2 regions of the Faecalibacillus sp. genome follow, and region 1 is predicted to be linked to the other one. Evidence: a T-box and tRNA genes for the amino acid it is inferred to sense, from the RefSeq annotation. Region 1 holds a T-box; the other holds one or more tRNA genes.
The links. A T-box is a leader RNA that pairs with one kind of tRNA and senses whether it is charged. The one in region 1 lies ahead of ileS (isoleucine--tRNA ligase), so its partner is inferred to be a tRNA-Ile.

Region 1 (8,039 bases):
TGTTAATTGAACATAATTTAAGACTTGTTGTTTATGTTGCAAAAAGATATGACAATAGTGCAAGTTGTCCATTAGAAGATTTAATTAGTATTGGTACAATCGGTTTAGTAAAAGCAATCAATACTTTTAAAGCTGATAAAAATATTAAACTTGCAACATATGCTTCGAGATGTATTGAAAATGAAATTTTAATGTATTTAAGAAAGAATAATAAGATACGATATGAAATTTCTTTAGATGAACCTTTAAATATTGATTATGATGGAAATGAATTACTGTTAGGAGATATTGTAGGAACAGATGATGATCTTGTTGAACAAGAAATGATGAAAAGTGATCAAAAGAAAATTTTTTATGAAGCTTTAAAAAATTTAAATGAAAGAGAAAAAGAAATTTTGATTTTAAGATATGGTTTATCTAATAATGATGAATTGACTCAAAAGGATGTTGCTGATTTATTAGGAATTTCTCAATCTTATATTTCAAGATTAGAAAAGAAAATTATTAAAAAATTAAGAAGTCAATTAAATTATGATGAAGTAAAATAGTATATTTTTATTAAAACAAGCCACACTAATTTTGGTGATTATTGTGGAAAAAGAAAGTTTTATGAGTTATATTCCTATTCAAAAAACACTTTCTAAAAAAGAATTATATACATTGATTCAAAAATATCAAAAAAATCATGATCAAAAAAGTAAAGAAATAATCATTCTTTCTAATACTAAATTAGTTTTATCTTTAATGAAAAGATTTTACCAAAAATCAAATCATTATGAGGATTTATTTCAAGTAGGAATTGTTGGTTTAATTAAAGCAATTGACCATTTTGATACCAATTATCAATTACAATTTTCAACGTATGCAGTTCCTTTGATTATTGGTGAAATGAAACGTTATTTAAGAGATAATACACAAGTTAAAATTTCTAGACCTATTAAAGATCTAGCATATGCTATTTTAAAAGAAAAGGAAAAGTATTTAAATCAATATCAAAGAGAACCTACTATAAATGAACTTTCTCAAAATTTAAATATTGATAAAAAAAATATTATAGAAGCAATACAATCTACCCAAAGTATTGCTTCTTTCCAAGATGTTGTTGGAAGTGATGATCAAAATGAATTATCTTTATTAGATGTTGTTTCTCTTGATCAAGAAACGCTTAAACATTATCATGATCATCTTGATTTAAAAAAAGCATTTGATTGTTTAAATCAAAGAGAAAAGCAAGTGATTCAAGAAAGATATTATCAAGGCTATTCACAATGTGAAATAGCCGATGAACTTTTTGTTTCTCAAGCACAAATTTCTCGAATTGAAAAAAAAGCTTTAGAAAAATTACATAAAAGATTAGTCTAAAGCATATTTTATAGAGGTGATCGTATGCGATTTGTATCATTACAATCAAAAGATGTTATTAATGTCTATGATGGTAAAAAAATTGGCTATATTGCTGATATTGAATTAGATTGGTGTCAAAAGTGTATACAAGCATTAATTGTCGAAAAAATGAATTTTTTTCATTTTTTTTGTTTTTTTAAAGAACCACCTGTCATTGTTATTCCGATTGAATGTGTAATTTCTTTAAAGGGTGATGTCATTTTGGTGAATATTGAACAGGTTTAACCATATTTCCTTGTTGATACCTTTGATAATCAATAAATGTATGGTATAATATTGAGGAAATAAAAGGAGGATGACTTCATGGGTTACGGTGAAAAAGTAAAGAAATGGTTTTTCGATGAAGATGGGGATGAAGGAGATATTGCTGAAGATTATGATGCTGTAGAAATTGATACTGAACCTAAAACAAGTTTATTTGAACAAGCAAAATTTTCTAAAACAAGCGAAGCTGTGAAATCATTAAATATGAATAAAGATAGTCATTTAGTTTTATTTGAACCACGTTCATTTGGAGAAACTCAAGATATTGCAAATTATTTAAAAACAAAGAAAGCGACAGTTGTTAATTTACATCGTTTACAAAAAGATCAAGCAAAACGTGTTGTTGATTTTTTAAGTGGTGTTATTTACGCTATTGAAGGTGATATTCAAAGAATTGGACCAAAAATTTTCTTATGTACACCTCGTAATATTTCTGTTGCTGGAACAATTGATTTAGATGAAGATGAACAAGAAGATTAAAAAGTATGGTTTCCATACTTTTTTAAGTTATGTTAGAACATTTTAAGGGAGAAGAAGTCTTTGTAAAAAAGGTACTTGATTATTTAGATCAAGTACAATATAAACAAAGACTTATTTTAACTCAATTTTTAGATCCATATCATCAATCAATTGTTAAAAGTGTTATTGGACATCAAGAAGAAGTTCAAATTTTAGAAAATGGTGGTTTTATTCATAGTGAAAGTCAAAGAATGATTATTGCTCCTTATTTTTATGAGATAGAAAAAGATGATTTTGAAATTGTTGTTTGTAAAATTGTTTATGCAAAGAATTTTGAAAAATTAACACATCGAGATATTTTAGGTGCTTTAATGTCTTTAGGAATCAAAAGAGAATTGTTTGGAGATATTGTAGAAAAAGATAAAGACTTTTATTTAGCTGTAGATCGACATATTTATGAATATTTAAAAGATCATTTATCAATGATTAAAAGAAGTAAAGTAAAGTTTGTAGAGTGTCATGAAGAAATCGAAGTTAAAAATGATTATTTAGTAAAATCATTTATTGTTTCATCATTTCGCTTAGATAAAATTATTTCTTCTTTTTATAAAATATCAAGACAAAAAGCAGCTGAATTTATCCGTGCTGGTCATGTAAAAGTTAATCATAAACCGGTTGAACAAATAAATTATTTATGTAATAATAAAGACATAATATCATTCAAAAAGCATGGTAGAGTGATGTTTGTTGATTGTAAGAAGCAAACACGTTCTGATAATTATGTGGTTGAAGGATATTTTTATAAGTAGGGAGTGAACATGATGTCGATAAAAAAGCAATTATTTGGTTATAATAAGTCACAAGTTGATGAGTTAATCAATAGAAAAGATAATGAAATAAAGCAGTTGAATGATCAAATGAAAAAACTACAAGAGGATTATCAACAATTAGAGCATCAAAAATCATTATTACAACATCGTGTGAACATCCAAGAACAAACAAATGAAGAAATTGCACGTCTTGCATTAAAAGAAGCAAGCGAACTTATTGACAAAGCGAAAAAGAATGCTAATATGATACTGAGCGAATCGCTGGAGTATGTTCGTTCGTTATCTGGTGAGATGAGCGACTTTAAAGCGCAAGCTGTTAAATTTAGAGCTTCGGTAGAAAAAATGTCAAAAGATATCCTTGAGTCTATTGATCAATCTGAAGTTTACAATTTAATTAATGAAGATAAATACGATGAAGGAGACAGTTTATAATTAGAGTTTTAAGAGAGCTGATGGTTGGTGTAAATCAGTAACAAAGATTATAATGTATCACTCTGGAGTAGCCCTTTGAATTGAGTAGAAGGTGACGTTAATCGCGTTAAGATTTCAAGAGCGTATGAAAATACGAATTAAGGTGGTACCGCGATCACATCGTCCTTAGGATGATGTGTTTTTTTATTTTTAAAGAGAGGAAAGAAAAAATGAATTACAAAGACACATTATTAATGCCAAAAACTGACTTTGAAATGCGTGGAAACTTACCAAAAAAAGAACCTAAGTATGTAGAACGTTGGCAAGAAAACGACATGTATAACAAAGTTATCCAACAAAACGAAGGAAAAGACAGCTTTGTCTTCCATGATGGTCCTCCATATGCTAATGGAAATATGCACATGGGACATATGTTAAACAAAGTAATCAAAGACGTTATTTGTCGTTATAAAAATATGAATGGTTTCTATACACCATATATTCCTGGATGGGATACTCATGGTTTACCAATTGAAAATGCTATTCAAAAATTAGGTGTTAATCGTAAAGAAATGCCTACAGCTAAATTTAGAGAAAAATGTGATGCTTATGCTCATGAACAAGTTAATAAACAAATGTCACAACTTATTCGTATGGGAACATTTGCAGATTATAAACATCCATATTTAACATTACAACATGAATTTGAAGCAAGACAAATTGAAGTTTTTGCTAAAATGGCAATGGATGGATTAATCTTCAAAGGATTAAAACCAGTATATTGGTCACCATCAAGTGAATCAGCATTAGCTGAAGCAGAAGTTGAATATCATGATATCAAATCACCAACTATCTTTGTTAAATTCCAAGTTAAAGATGGTAAAGGAATTTTAGATAATGATGTTAATTTCGTTATTTGGACAACTACACCTTGGACAATTCCAGCTAACTTAGCAATCTGTTTAAATGCATCTTATAATTATGCATTAGTAGAAACAGAAAAAGGAAAATTAATTGTTTTAGATACTTTAGTTGATGAATTAATGGCTAAATTTGAAATTACTGATTATAAAGTTGTTAATCATTATAAAGGATCTGAATTAGAATATATCACATGTCAACATCCATTATATGACAGAGAATCATTAGTCATCTTAGGAGATCACGTCACTGCTGATTCTGGTACTGGATGCGTTCATACAGCACCTGGATTTGGGGCTGACGACTTCTTTGTTGGTCAAAAATACAATTTACCAGCTTACTGTAATGTTGATGAACATGGTTGCATGATGGAAGACTGTGGTGAATGGTTAGCTGGTCAATATGTTGATGATGCTAATAAAACAGTAACTATGAAATTAGATGAAATCGGTGCTTTATTAAAACTTGAATTCATTACACATAGTTACCCACATGATTGGCGTACTAAAAAACCTATTATCTTTAGAGCAACTGATCAATGGTTCTGTTCATTAGATAAAATCAGAGATAAATTATTAAGTGAAATTGATAATATTAACTGGTTAAATGAATGGGGTCATATTAGAATCTATAATATGATTAGAGATCGTGGAGACTGGTGTATTTCACGTCAACGTACTTGGGGTGTACCAATTCCTATTTTCTATTGTGAAGATGGAACACCAATTATTGAACAAGAAGTATTTGATCATATTTCTGAATTATTTAGAGAACATGGTTCAAATGTTTGGTTTGAAAGAGATGAAAAAGATTTATTACCTGAAGGATATACAAATGAACATTCACCAAATGGTATCTTCAAAAAAGAAAAAGATATCATGGATGTATGGTTTGACTCAGGAAGTTCACATACAGGTGTCATGGTAGAAAGAGGATTTAATTATCCTGTAGATCTTTACTTTGAAGGTAGTGACCAATATCGTGGATGGTTCAACTCATCATTAATTATCGGTGTTGCTGCTCATGGTAAAGCTCCTTATAAAACTGTCTTATCACATGGTTTCGTATTAGATGGTAAAGGAAATAAAATGTCTAAATCTTTAGGAAATACAGTAGATCCTATTAAACTTGTTAACCAATATGGAGCAGATATCGTAAGATTATGGGCTACTTCTGTTGCTTATCAACAAGATGTTCGTATTTCTGATGAAATCATGAAACAAGTTGCTGAAGGATATCGTAAAATCCGTAATACAATGAGATTCGTTTTAGGTAACTTAAATGACTTTAAAGAAAGTGATTTAGTAGAAATTAAAGATTTACCTGGTGTTGATCAATACATGTTAGCTAAATTAAATGAATTAATGAAAGCTTATGATGAAGCTTATGCAAATTATGATTTTGCAACAGCCAACCAAGAAATCTTAAATTACTTTACAAATACATTAAGTTCATTCTATATGGATTTCACAAAAGATATCTTATATATTGAAGCTGCAAATTCTCCTCGTAGAAGACAAGTTCAAACTGTTTTATATCATCATGCTAAAACAATGATGAAATTATTATCAACAGTTCTTGTATTTACAGCTGAAGAATTACATGATCATTTCTATTGTGATGAAACAAAAGCAGAATCTATTTTCTTAGAACCTAAATATGAATTATTTGATATTGAAAACGAAGAAGAAGTTTTAGCTTATTTCTCTAAATTCATGGAAGTAAGAAAAGATGTTTTAAAATCTATGGAAGGTTTAAGAAATGAAAAATTAATTAAATCTAATATGGAAACAAAAGTAACATTATCTTTAAAAGATGAATATAAAGATATTGCTAACTTAAAAGATGATTTAAAACAATTATTCATTGTTGCTAAAGTTGAATTAGTTGATGATACAACTTTAGAAGAATATGAAACAAGCTACATTAAAGTAGAAAAATTCAACGGTGTACAATGTCCAAGATGTTGGAACTATTTTGATGAAGATGAAATGAATGGTGAATTATGCTCACGTTGTGCAAGCGTAGCTCACCGTGTAGCTGAATAATAGCTAACAGGATGTATCGAAAGGTACATCCTTTTCTTTTTAAAAAACAATTTTGTAATGAAAAATGAAGCGAACTGTGTTATTATTTACGAGATTGTAGGTGAGAGAGTATATGAAAAAAGAAACAATGGGTAAATGTATGTTATTAATGGCAGCACTTATTTGGGGAAGTTCTTTCATTGTTATGAAAAATGCTGTGGATTTTATTTCGCCATTTACTTTGTTATGCATCCGTTTTGTACTTAGTACTATTTTTATTACATGTTTGTTTTTTAATAAAATAAAAGAAATAAAAAAACAAGATTTAATAGGTGGTTTTTTAGCTGGACTTGCGTTGTTTAGTGCATTTTCAATTCAAACATTCGGTTTACAACTCACAACACCAGGTAAAAATGCTTTTTTAACGGCTGTTTATTGTACTATTGTTCCTTTATTAAGTTGGCTCTATTTTAAAAAGAGTCCAGATTGCTCACAAATATTTGCAGCTATTCTTTGTTTTATTGGAGTTGGTTTTGTTTCTTTAGATAGTTCTTTAAAAATCAATTTAGGAGATATTTATACATTAATAGGAGGTTTTTTATATGCTGTTCATATTATTGTGTGTGAAAAAGCAATGAAAAACACCTCTCCAATAATTATTACAGCTTTACAATTTGCATTTGCCGCTATTTTTTCATTTGTAGCAGCTTATTTATTTGAAGATGTTTCTATTATTTTCCATATTGACCAAAGTATTTATCTTCAAATTTTATACCTTGCTTTTTTTGCAACAACATTATGTTATTTATTTCAAAATGTTGGACAAAAATTTGTTAATGAAAATATTGCAGCATTATTATTAAGTTTAGAATCTGTATTTGGGGTTTTCTTTTCTATTTTATTTGGTCAAGAAATGATGACACTTCAAATTGCTTTAGGATTTTTAATTATATTTATTTCTGTATTGATTTCAGAAACAAAATTATCTTTTTTACATAGGGAGGAAAACAATGATTAAAAAATTACTCACAATCACTTTATCATTTATAATGATTTTTACATCTATAGGATCAGTCTTTGCTGAAGGCAATACAAATCAAAATGAAGTTAATATTGCTGGTCAATATGCTATTGTTATTGATAAAGATACTGGACAAATTTTATACAATAAAAGTGCACATGATAAAATGTATCCAGCAAGTATTACAAAAATTTTAACATGTATTGTTGCAATCGAAATGATCGATGATTTAGATAAAACTGAAACAATTACTCAAAGTGATATTGATACTGTATGGGAAACAGGAGCTACAGCTGCTAATTTTACAGTTGGGGAAGTTGTGACATATAGAGATATGTTAATGGGAGCAATGTTACCTTCAGGAGCAGATGCTTGTCGTGCACTTGCTAATAATACCTGTGGAAATCAAGAAAAATTTGTTAAAAAAATGAATCAACTAGTTAAAAAATTGGGATTAAAAGATTCTCATTTCGTTAATACAACAGGAATTCATGATGATGACCATTACACAACTGCTTATGATATGGCTAAGATAACACAATATGCTTTAAAAAATAAAAAATTTGTCGAAGTATTTAATAGATATCAATATACTTCAAGTGATGGTTTACATCAATGGGTTAAAAAAGTTATTTATAGTAGTAAAAGAGATCATATTGATACATCTATGATAGAAGGATGTAAAAGTGGTTATACAAGTAA
Region 2 (8,039 bases), on a different contig from region 1:
TTTAGAAATTCAAAAAGATGAAGATTATACAACTATTAAATATAAAGAACCAGAAGGCATTACAATCATTGGTCATCAATACATCTATTATTTTGATCATTACACACTTAATAGATATTCAAAAGAATGCAGTGAAGCTTTAAGACCTTTGCTTACTCATTTAGAAAACAATTCACTTACAATTCCAAATAATGAATTACCACGTTTTTCTAAGTATATCATTGATTCTGTTGTTCCTTATGTCGAATTTACAGGAGATGATATTGATGAATATCTACCAATGGATATTTCTTTATTAATTTATGTTGATTTAAATAATAATAATGAATTATCTGTTACTTTAGATTATCGAGATGATCAAGGAAATACGATCTTAGAAAATCCAAAAGATTTAGTACTTCCATTAAAATTAGATGGTGTTATTCAAACATTAGAAAAATATTTAGAATACGACGAAATCACTCAAATGTATTATCTTTATAATGAAGAAGATATTTATGATTTTATTACACGTATTTTACCTTCACTCAATAATGATTGTGAAATTTATATTAGTGAAGAAATTAAACAAATGAATAAACCTAAAAATATGAAGTTAAATATTGGGGTTCGTTTACAAAACGATTTATTAAAAATCGATATTAATAGCATTAATGTTGATAAAGAAGAAATTAAAGATATTTTATATGCTTATCAACATAAGAAGAATTATCATCGTTTAAAAAATGGTGAATTTATTAATTTAGATGATGATAGTATTAAAGATTTAGACTTATTATTTAATGATTTAAATATTGAATATAAAGATTTAAAAGATGGTGAAGTAGAAGTTGATAAATATCATTCACTTTATTTAGAAAACTTTATGAACAGTTCATCATTGCAATTCAACAGAGATCAACATTTCCAAGATTTAATTTCTCACATTGAAGAAAAAGATCCTGAAGAAATTAAAGTTCCTCAAAATTATTCTCATATTTTAAGGGACTATCAAGTTCAAGGATTTAAATGGTTAAAAACAATGTCAGAATATGGTTTTGGTGGTATTTTAGCTGATGATATGGGGCTTGGTAAAACATTACAAGTTATGACATTGATTGAAGATAGTATTGGTGAAAATCATGTCAGTCTTGTTGTTGCACCTGCAACCTTGATTTATAACTGGCAAGATGAAATTAATAAATTCTCTAAAAAATTAAGAACAATTTGTATTACTGGAAATATTTCTCAAAGAAAGAAATTGATTGAAAGTATTCCAGATTATGATGTTGTTATTACTTCATATGACTATATTCGTAGAGATTATGAATTATATAAAGATTATCAATTCTATTATTTCATTTTAGATGAAGCTCAATATATCAAAAACCAAAGCACTAAAAATGCACAAACTGTTAAATTAATTAATGGTAAGTATCGTTTTGCTTTAACTGGTACTCCAATTGAAAATAGTTTAGCAGAATTATGGTCAATCTTTGATTTCTTGATGCCACAATATTTATATAATTATCATCATTTTAAAGAAACATATGAAATACCAATCATAAAAAATGAAGATCAACAAAAACAAGCAAAACTTAAACAATTAGTTGAACCATTCATTTTAAGAAGAACAAAGAAAGATGTTTTAACAGAATTACCAGATAAGATTGAAAACAACGTTATTATTCCTTTTACACCAGAGGAAGAAAAAGTATATCTTGCTAACTTATCAACAATTAATAGTGAATTACAAAGCGCTATTCAAGTAAACCATATTGATAAGATTCAAATTCTTGCAATGATGACAAGACTTCGTCAATTATGTTGTGATCAACGTATTTTATATAAAGATATTATTGAACCAAGTTCTAAACTTAAAGCATGTATGGATATTATTGAAACTGCTAAAGAAAATAATCAAAAAGTTTTATTATTCTCTTCATTTACTAAATCATTAGATTTAATTGAAGCTGAATTACGTAAAAAAGATATTTCTTATTATGTTTTAACTGGTTCAACAACAAAAATCAAAAGACATCAACTTGTTAATGCTTTCCAAAACGATCAAACAACTGTCTTTTTAATCAGTTTAAAAGCTGGTGGTACTGGTCTTAACTTAACAAGTGCTTCTACCGTTATTCACTATGATCCATGGTGGAATATGTCTGCACAAAATCAAGCAACAGATAGAGCTTATCGTATTGGACAAACAAATAATGTTCAAGTTTATAAATTGATTATGAAAAATTCAATTGAAGAAAAGATTCAAAAACTTCAAGAACAAAAACAAGATTTATCGAATATGTTTATTGAAAACAATAATGGTTCTATTACACAAATGTCTACTGCAGATATCATTGATTTATTTAAATAAGAAAAAGGAGATTAAAGACGTTCAATCTTTAAATCTCCTTTTCTTATGTAATTTAATTTTCTAAAACCTTTATAAAAAACAAACGTTAAAACAGCCGGTAAAATCACATCAATTAAAATAAGTGGTACCCAATATTGATTACCCATCACTTGAATCGCATCCAGTAAACCTACAAGTCCTGCCGTTCCCATTCCAGAACCAATTGCACTACAACGAATATGAAGTAAAACCGTTGAAATTGGAGCTGTAATGATCGTTGTTAAAATTGTTGGTAACCAAATAAGAGGTCTTCTAATAATATTTTTAAACTGTAACATACTTGTTCCAACAGCGATAGCAATAACATCTCCAATATCATTATCTTCAATTGACATCATTGCAAAACCAACCATTTGTGCACAACATCCTGCAAGTGCTGCACCCGCTGCTAAGCCATCAAGTCCTAACATAATACCAATAGCTGCTGATGAAATTGGGGCTGTTAATGCCATTCCCATTAAAACACCTACTACAATTGACATAAATAATGGTTGTAAAGAAACACCTTCATTAATAACACTACCAATCCAAGTAATCATTTGTGTTAAATAAGGACCTACAAATTGTGTGACTAAACCTGCCATACATATAGAAACAAAAGGAACAAGTAAAATATCAATCGGTGTTTTTCCTTGAATCAATCTTGTCACTTCAATAGCTGCTAAAACAGCCACATAAGCTGAAATCGGATTTCCTGCTTGAATTCCATTATTAAATGTTCCAGCCCCTATTGCTCCTGCAATCACCGCAGAAATCAAATTTAGACCTTTAGCATCAATTGCATAGCCAATTCCTATTCCAATAGCAGGGCCCATGAGATAACCTGCAATTGTCCCCCAAGTCACCAATTGTTCAATATGAACTAAAGTTCCTAATTGTTTTAATATTGTTCCAATAATCAAACTCGCAAAAAAGCCATAGGCCATACCATTAAAAGTATTAATTATATAATTACCCTTTCCTCTACTTTGTGCCATTTTTAACCTCCTTAATTGGATTATAGAGTATATTTATTCTTTTTTAACAAAAAAACTGCCGAAGCAGTTAGTTTATTTATTGGTGGAGCCAAGCGGGATCGAACCGCTGACCCCCTGCGTGCAAGGCAGGTGCTCTCCCAGCTGAGCTATGGCCCCAAATTAATATTTAATTTTCCACCATTTCATTTGTTAAAATGGTGGGCCTGAATGGATTTGAACCATCGACCTCACCCTTATCAGGGGTGCGCTCTAACCAACTGAGCTACAGGCCCACATCTATATAAAACAATTAATTAATGGTGGGCCTGAATGGATTTGAACCATCGACCTCACCCTTATCAGGGGTGCGCTCTAACCAACTGAGCTACAGGCCCATCAATCAACTGCCCATATAATATAACATGCATACAGTCTTACGTCAACGGTTTTTCGTATATTTTTTTACATTTTTTTAAAGAAATAAAATTATATTGATAAAATCAACGTTTTTTTATTGTAGAATTTTTGATATTTTTTTCTTTTTTTGAGCTTTTATCTTTAAATGATATTTAATTACCCCTTTTCTTATTCTTTGACATAACTTTTTTTGATAATTTTTACTTCTTAATTGTCCACATTCATTATAATTTGATAAAAAACCACACTCAATTAAAACCCCTAATGTCTTTGTTGCCCTTAAAACTCTAAAACCACATCCACTAATAGGCTTTCGACTATGCGTCAATTCCTTTAAACTTTGATCAATATCCCCAGCAAGTATTTTTCCTTGTTCACTTCTATAATAATAAAAAACCTGTGAGCCCCAAGCACTTTTATTACCTGAAGCATTTTGATGTATACTTAATAAATAATCACCATTAAAACTATCTATCTTTTTTACTCTTAAATACATATCATCTTGTTTAGAATAATGATGATTTCTTTTCGTCATATCATAATCTCCATCTCTTGTTAAATATACCTTTGCCCCAAAGCTTTCTAATTCCTTTTTTAATTTCAAAGATATCTCCAAATTAAGACGATCTTCAAAATAACCATATTCAATCGCCCCATTATCAAACCCTCCATGTCCTGCATCAATCACAACTTTAGTGCCTTTTAATGGCTTTTCACTTGCATAAACAGGTATTTCATAGCTCCAAATACATACTATAATCAAGATGAATACTATCTTTTTCATAACATCACCGTTGTATTATATGATATAAAAAAAGATATCATGATTCATGATACCTCTATTATTATTGATTTATATATTTTTGAATCATCTCTAATTCTTCAATATAGATACAATGATTGATTTTATTTTCTTTAACTGCTTGATAACATGTTTCAAAATCTAACCATTTCACTTCACTTACTTCATGATCTACAAAAGTAAAATCTTTTTCTTCTAAATCTTTCCACAAAATAAATATTTTACTTATTTGATTATCTTTAAATAATCGCCCATGAAAAACTTCTTCAAAATGAAATCTTCTATTTCCACAATCAATCAATTCACTTTCACTTACAACAATTCCTAATTCTTCTTTCAATTCTCTAACTGCAGATTTTAAATAACCATCTCCCGCCGGAATATGCCCAGCACTTGAAATATCATAACATCCAGGAAATGAATCCTTTTGATCACTTCTTTTTTGTAAAAGAATTTGTATACGATCCTCTTTTTTCCTTAAAATCCAAACATGTGCTGTACGATGTAAAATTCCCTTTTGATGCGCTATTTCTCTTTCTATTGTCTTTCCTGTTGGATTTCCTAATTCATCGCATATATCTAAAATTTCCATTCTATCATCTCCACTAAAATCATATTATCATCTTTCTTTACATTATAAAACGAGATGTTTAAAATAGATACGAAAAGAGGTAGAATAAATGAATAAATGTTGGTGCGGAAGTGGCTTAGACTATGAAGTCTGTCACCGTGAATTTGACAAAAAAATTAATTATTACAAAAAAAGAGGGGTCATGACACCTCCAAGATCAATGATTAAAAATCAACAACAAATAGAAGGTATTAAAAAAGCAGCTATTGTTAATAATGGTTTATTGGATCATATTGAAAAAAATATAAAAATTGGAATGTCAACTGAAGATATCGATGTTCTTACAAGAGAATATTTAAAAGAACACAACGCTCATTCTGCTGACTTAAACTATGAAGGTTATCCTAAAAGTATTTGTACATCTATTAATGATGTTGTATGTCATGGAATTCCTTCTCCTAATGTTATTTTAAAAGATGGTGATATTATCAACGTCGATGCAACAAGTGAATTAAATGGTTACTATGCCGATGCTTCTCGTATGTTTATGATGGGAAATGTTTCTGATGAAGCAAAAAAACTTGTTAAAATCACAAAAGAAGCGATGTACGAAGGAATGAAAGCTATTAAACCATGGAAAAGTCATATTGGAGATATTGGTAAAGCTATTCAAAGATATGCACATATTAATGGTTATAGTGTCGTTGAAGAATTCTGTGGACATGGAATTGGAATGACAATGCACGAAGATCCTTATGTCTTCCATTTTAAAACAAAAGAAGATACTGTTTTAATTGTCCCTGGTATGGTCTTTACTATCGAACCAATGCTTAATCAAGGAACAAGACATGTTCATTTAAATTATAATGATGATTGGACAGTTTACACAGATGATGGAAAACTTTCTGCACAATGGGAACATACATTCCTTGTTACTGAAGATGGTGTAGAAATCATTTCAAAATAAGAGTCAGATTTTCTGACTTTTTATTTTGTCAAATTTTCAATAACTAAATAATCATTAAATCATAAATAATGCATGACAATACCATATCCATTTCCATTAAAACGAATCTTATACTCTTGTTGTAACTTTCTCACAATAACAATCATAACATACTCTTTATTTTCAAACATTTCGATAGATTCTTTATCAATAGAATTCATATCTAATCTAAATGTTGACAAACTGTTTTATACTGTTATATACTGTTTATAGATGAAGGAGGAATTATATGCGCATTATTATCAATCACTCATCCATGATCCCTATTTATGAACAAATTGTCGATCAAATAAAAAAACAAATCAATGACCACACTTTACAAGAAAATGATCCTTTACCTTCTGTTCGTTCTCTATCTAAAGAACTCAAAATAAGTGCTCTCACAGTCAAAAAAGCCTATGATTTTTTAGAAACTGAAGGTCTTACTAAAACAATTCACGGAAAAGGAACTTTTGTTTTAGCCGTTAATCAAGAAACACTTTTAGAAGAAGCTAGAAAAGAAATTGAATCCTATCTAGAAAAAGCATTGCAAAAAGGAAAACAAGCAGGTGTGAGTTATGAAGAAATCAAAGAAATACTAACAGTATTAATGGAGGAATAATATGTTAAAAGTTCAACATGTTCAAAAATCATATCCACATTTTCATTTAAATTGCTCATTTGAAATAAAACCAGGGACAATTACTGGGATTATTGGAAAAAATGGAGCTGGTAAAACGACTTTATTTAAAGCTATTTTAGATCTTATTCACATTGATAAAGGAAATATTACTATTTTAAACGAAAACAACCAAACAGTTGATAAAAACAAAATTGGCTGTAGTCTTGCTAATACGTCCTTATGTGAATATCTCACATTAAAAGATCTTATAAAACTTTTAGAAAACACTTATACTCATTTTGATTTAGATTATTTCATTCAAAAATGTAAACAATATCAATTTCCTTTAGATAAAAAAATCAATGATTTTTCTACTGGGATGAAAGCTAAATTAAATGTTCTTATTGCTTTATCTCATCAAGCATCTTTTCTTATTTTAGATGAACCTACTAATGGATTGGATATTATTGCTAGAGAAGAAATTATTGATTTAATTAGAGAATTTATGGAAGAAGATGAAAGTCATAGTGTTTTAATTAGTTCACATATTTCTTCTGACTTAGAAAATTTATGTGATGATATTTATATAATTGATCAAGGTCAGTTTATTTTTCATGAATTCACAGATTGTTTACTTGATCAATATGGTTTATTAAAGTTAACAGATGAACAATTTCAACAAGTTGATTCTTCTTATTTTTTAAAAACAAGAAAGGAAACTTATGGTTGGGATGTTCTTACAAATCAAAGACAATTTTATTTAGAAAATTATCCAGATATTATTGTTGAAAAAAATAATTTTGATACTTTATTTTCTATGATGTTAAGAGGTGAGTAAAATGAAAGGTTTATTAATGAAAGATTTTTCATATTTAAAAGAAAGTAAATTTTTATTTCTGTTTTTAATTTTATTTGGTTTTGGATTTTCTTACTTTTATGATAATCCTACCTTTGTATTAGGTTATTTCAGTATTTTCCCAGGTGTTTTATTAATGAGTACAATTAGTTATGATAGTTTTAATCATGGCTTTACAACATTATTTACGCTACCTATTAGTAAAGGAACATATCTTAAACAAAAATATTATTTAGGTGGTATGCTTGGCATTCTTTTTATCTTAGTAGCAATAGGTATTTCTAGTTTAAGTTATTATCGAATTCAACAATCATTTCATTTTATAAATAGTGATTTTCTACAAGGTTGTTTATTAACATTAATGTTTTCTTATTTAATAATTGCTATTATTACACCCGTAGGTATTTATTTTGAAGCACAAAAAAGTCAACTTGC

Region 2: it encodes a tRNA-Ile, which carries the amino acid that the T-box ahead of ileS (isoleucine--tRNA ligase) is inferred to sense. The anticodon was not compared.

Annotation. Positions count from the first base shown of each region.
Region 1 covers NZ_JBKYAR010000035.1:16,999-25,037, reverse strand. The annotation lists gene ACLVEP_RS10980 (sigma-70 family RNA polymerase sigma factor) at 1-548, shown strand, start outside; gene ACLVEP_RS10975 (sigma-70 family RNA polymerase sigma factor) at 592-1,362, shown strand; gene ACLVEP_RS10970 (PRC-barrel domain-containing protein) at 1,387-1,629, shown strand; gene ACLVEP_RS10965 (cell division protein SepF) at 1,708-2,148, shown strand; gene ACLVEP_RS10960 (RNA-binding protein) at 2,178-2,936, shown strand; gene ACLVEP_RS10955 (DivIVA domain-containing protein) at 2,949-3,389, shown strand; T-box leader at 3,361-3,559, shown strand; gene ileS (isoleucine--tRNA ligase) at 3,599-6,337, shown strand; gene ACLVEP_RS10945 (DMT family transporter) at 6,450-7,334, shown strand; gene ACLVEP_RS10940 (D-alanyl-D-alanine carboxypeptidase family protein) at 7,327-8,039, shown strand, end outside.
Region 2 covers NZ_JBKYAR010000017.1:21,877-29,915, reverse strand. The annotation lists gene ACLVEP_RS07335 (DEAD/DEAH box helicase) at 1-2,356, shown strand, start outside; gene ACLVEP_RS07330 (PTS transporter subunit IIC) at 2,368-3,372, opposite strand; tRNA gene ACLVEP_RS07325 (tRNA-Ala) at 3,453-3,528, opposite strand; tRNA gene ACLVEP_RS07320 (tRNA-Ile) at 3,568-3,644, opposite strand; tRNA gene ACLVEP_RS07315 (tRNA-Ile) at 3,670-3,746, opposite strand; gene ACLVEP_RS07310 (N-acetylmuramoyl-L-alanine amidase family protein) at 3,863-4,552, opposite strand; gene ACLVEP_RS07305 (NUDIX domain-containing protein) at 4,614-5,162, opposite strand; gene map (type I methionyl aminopeptidase) at 5,251-6,108, shown strand; gene ACLVEP_RS07295 (hypothetical protein) at 6,168-6,329, opposite strand; gene ACLVEP_RS07290 (GntR family transcriptional regulator) at 6,377-6,748, shown strand; gene ACLVEP_RS07285 (ABC transporter ATP-binding protein) at 6,750-7,586, shown strand; gene ACLVEP_RS07280 (ABC-2 transporter permease) at 7,588-8,039, shown strand, end outside.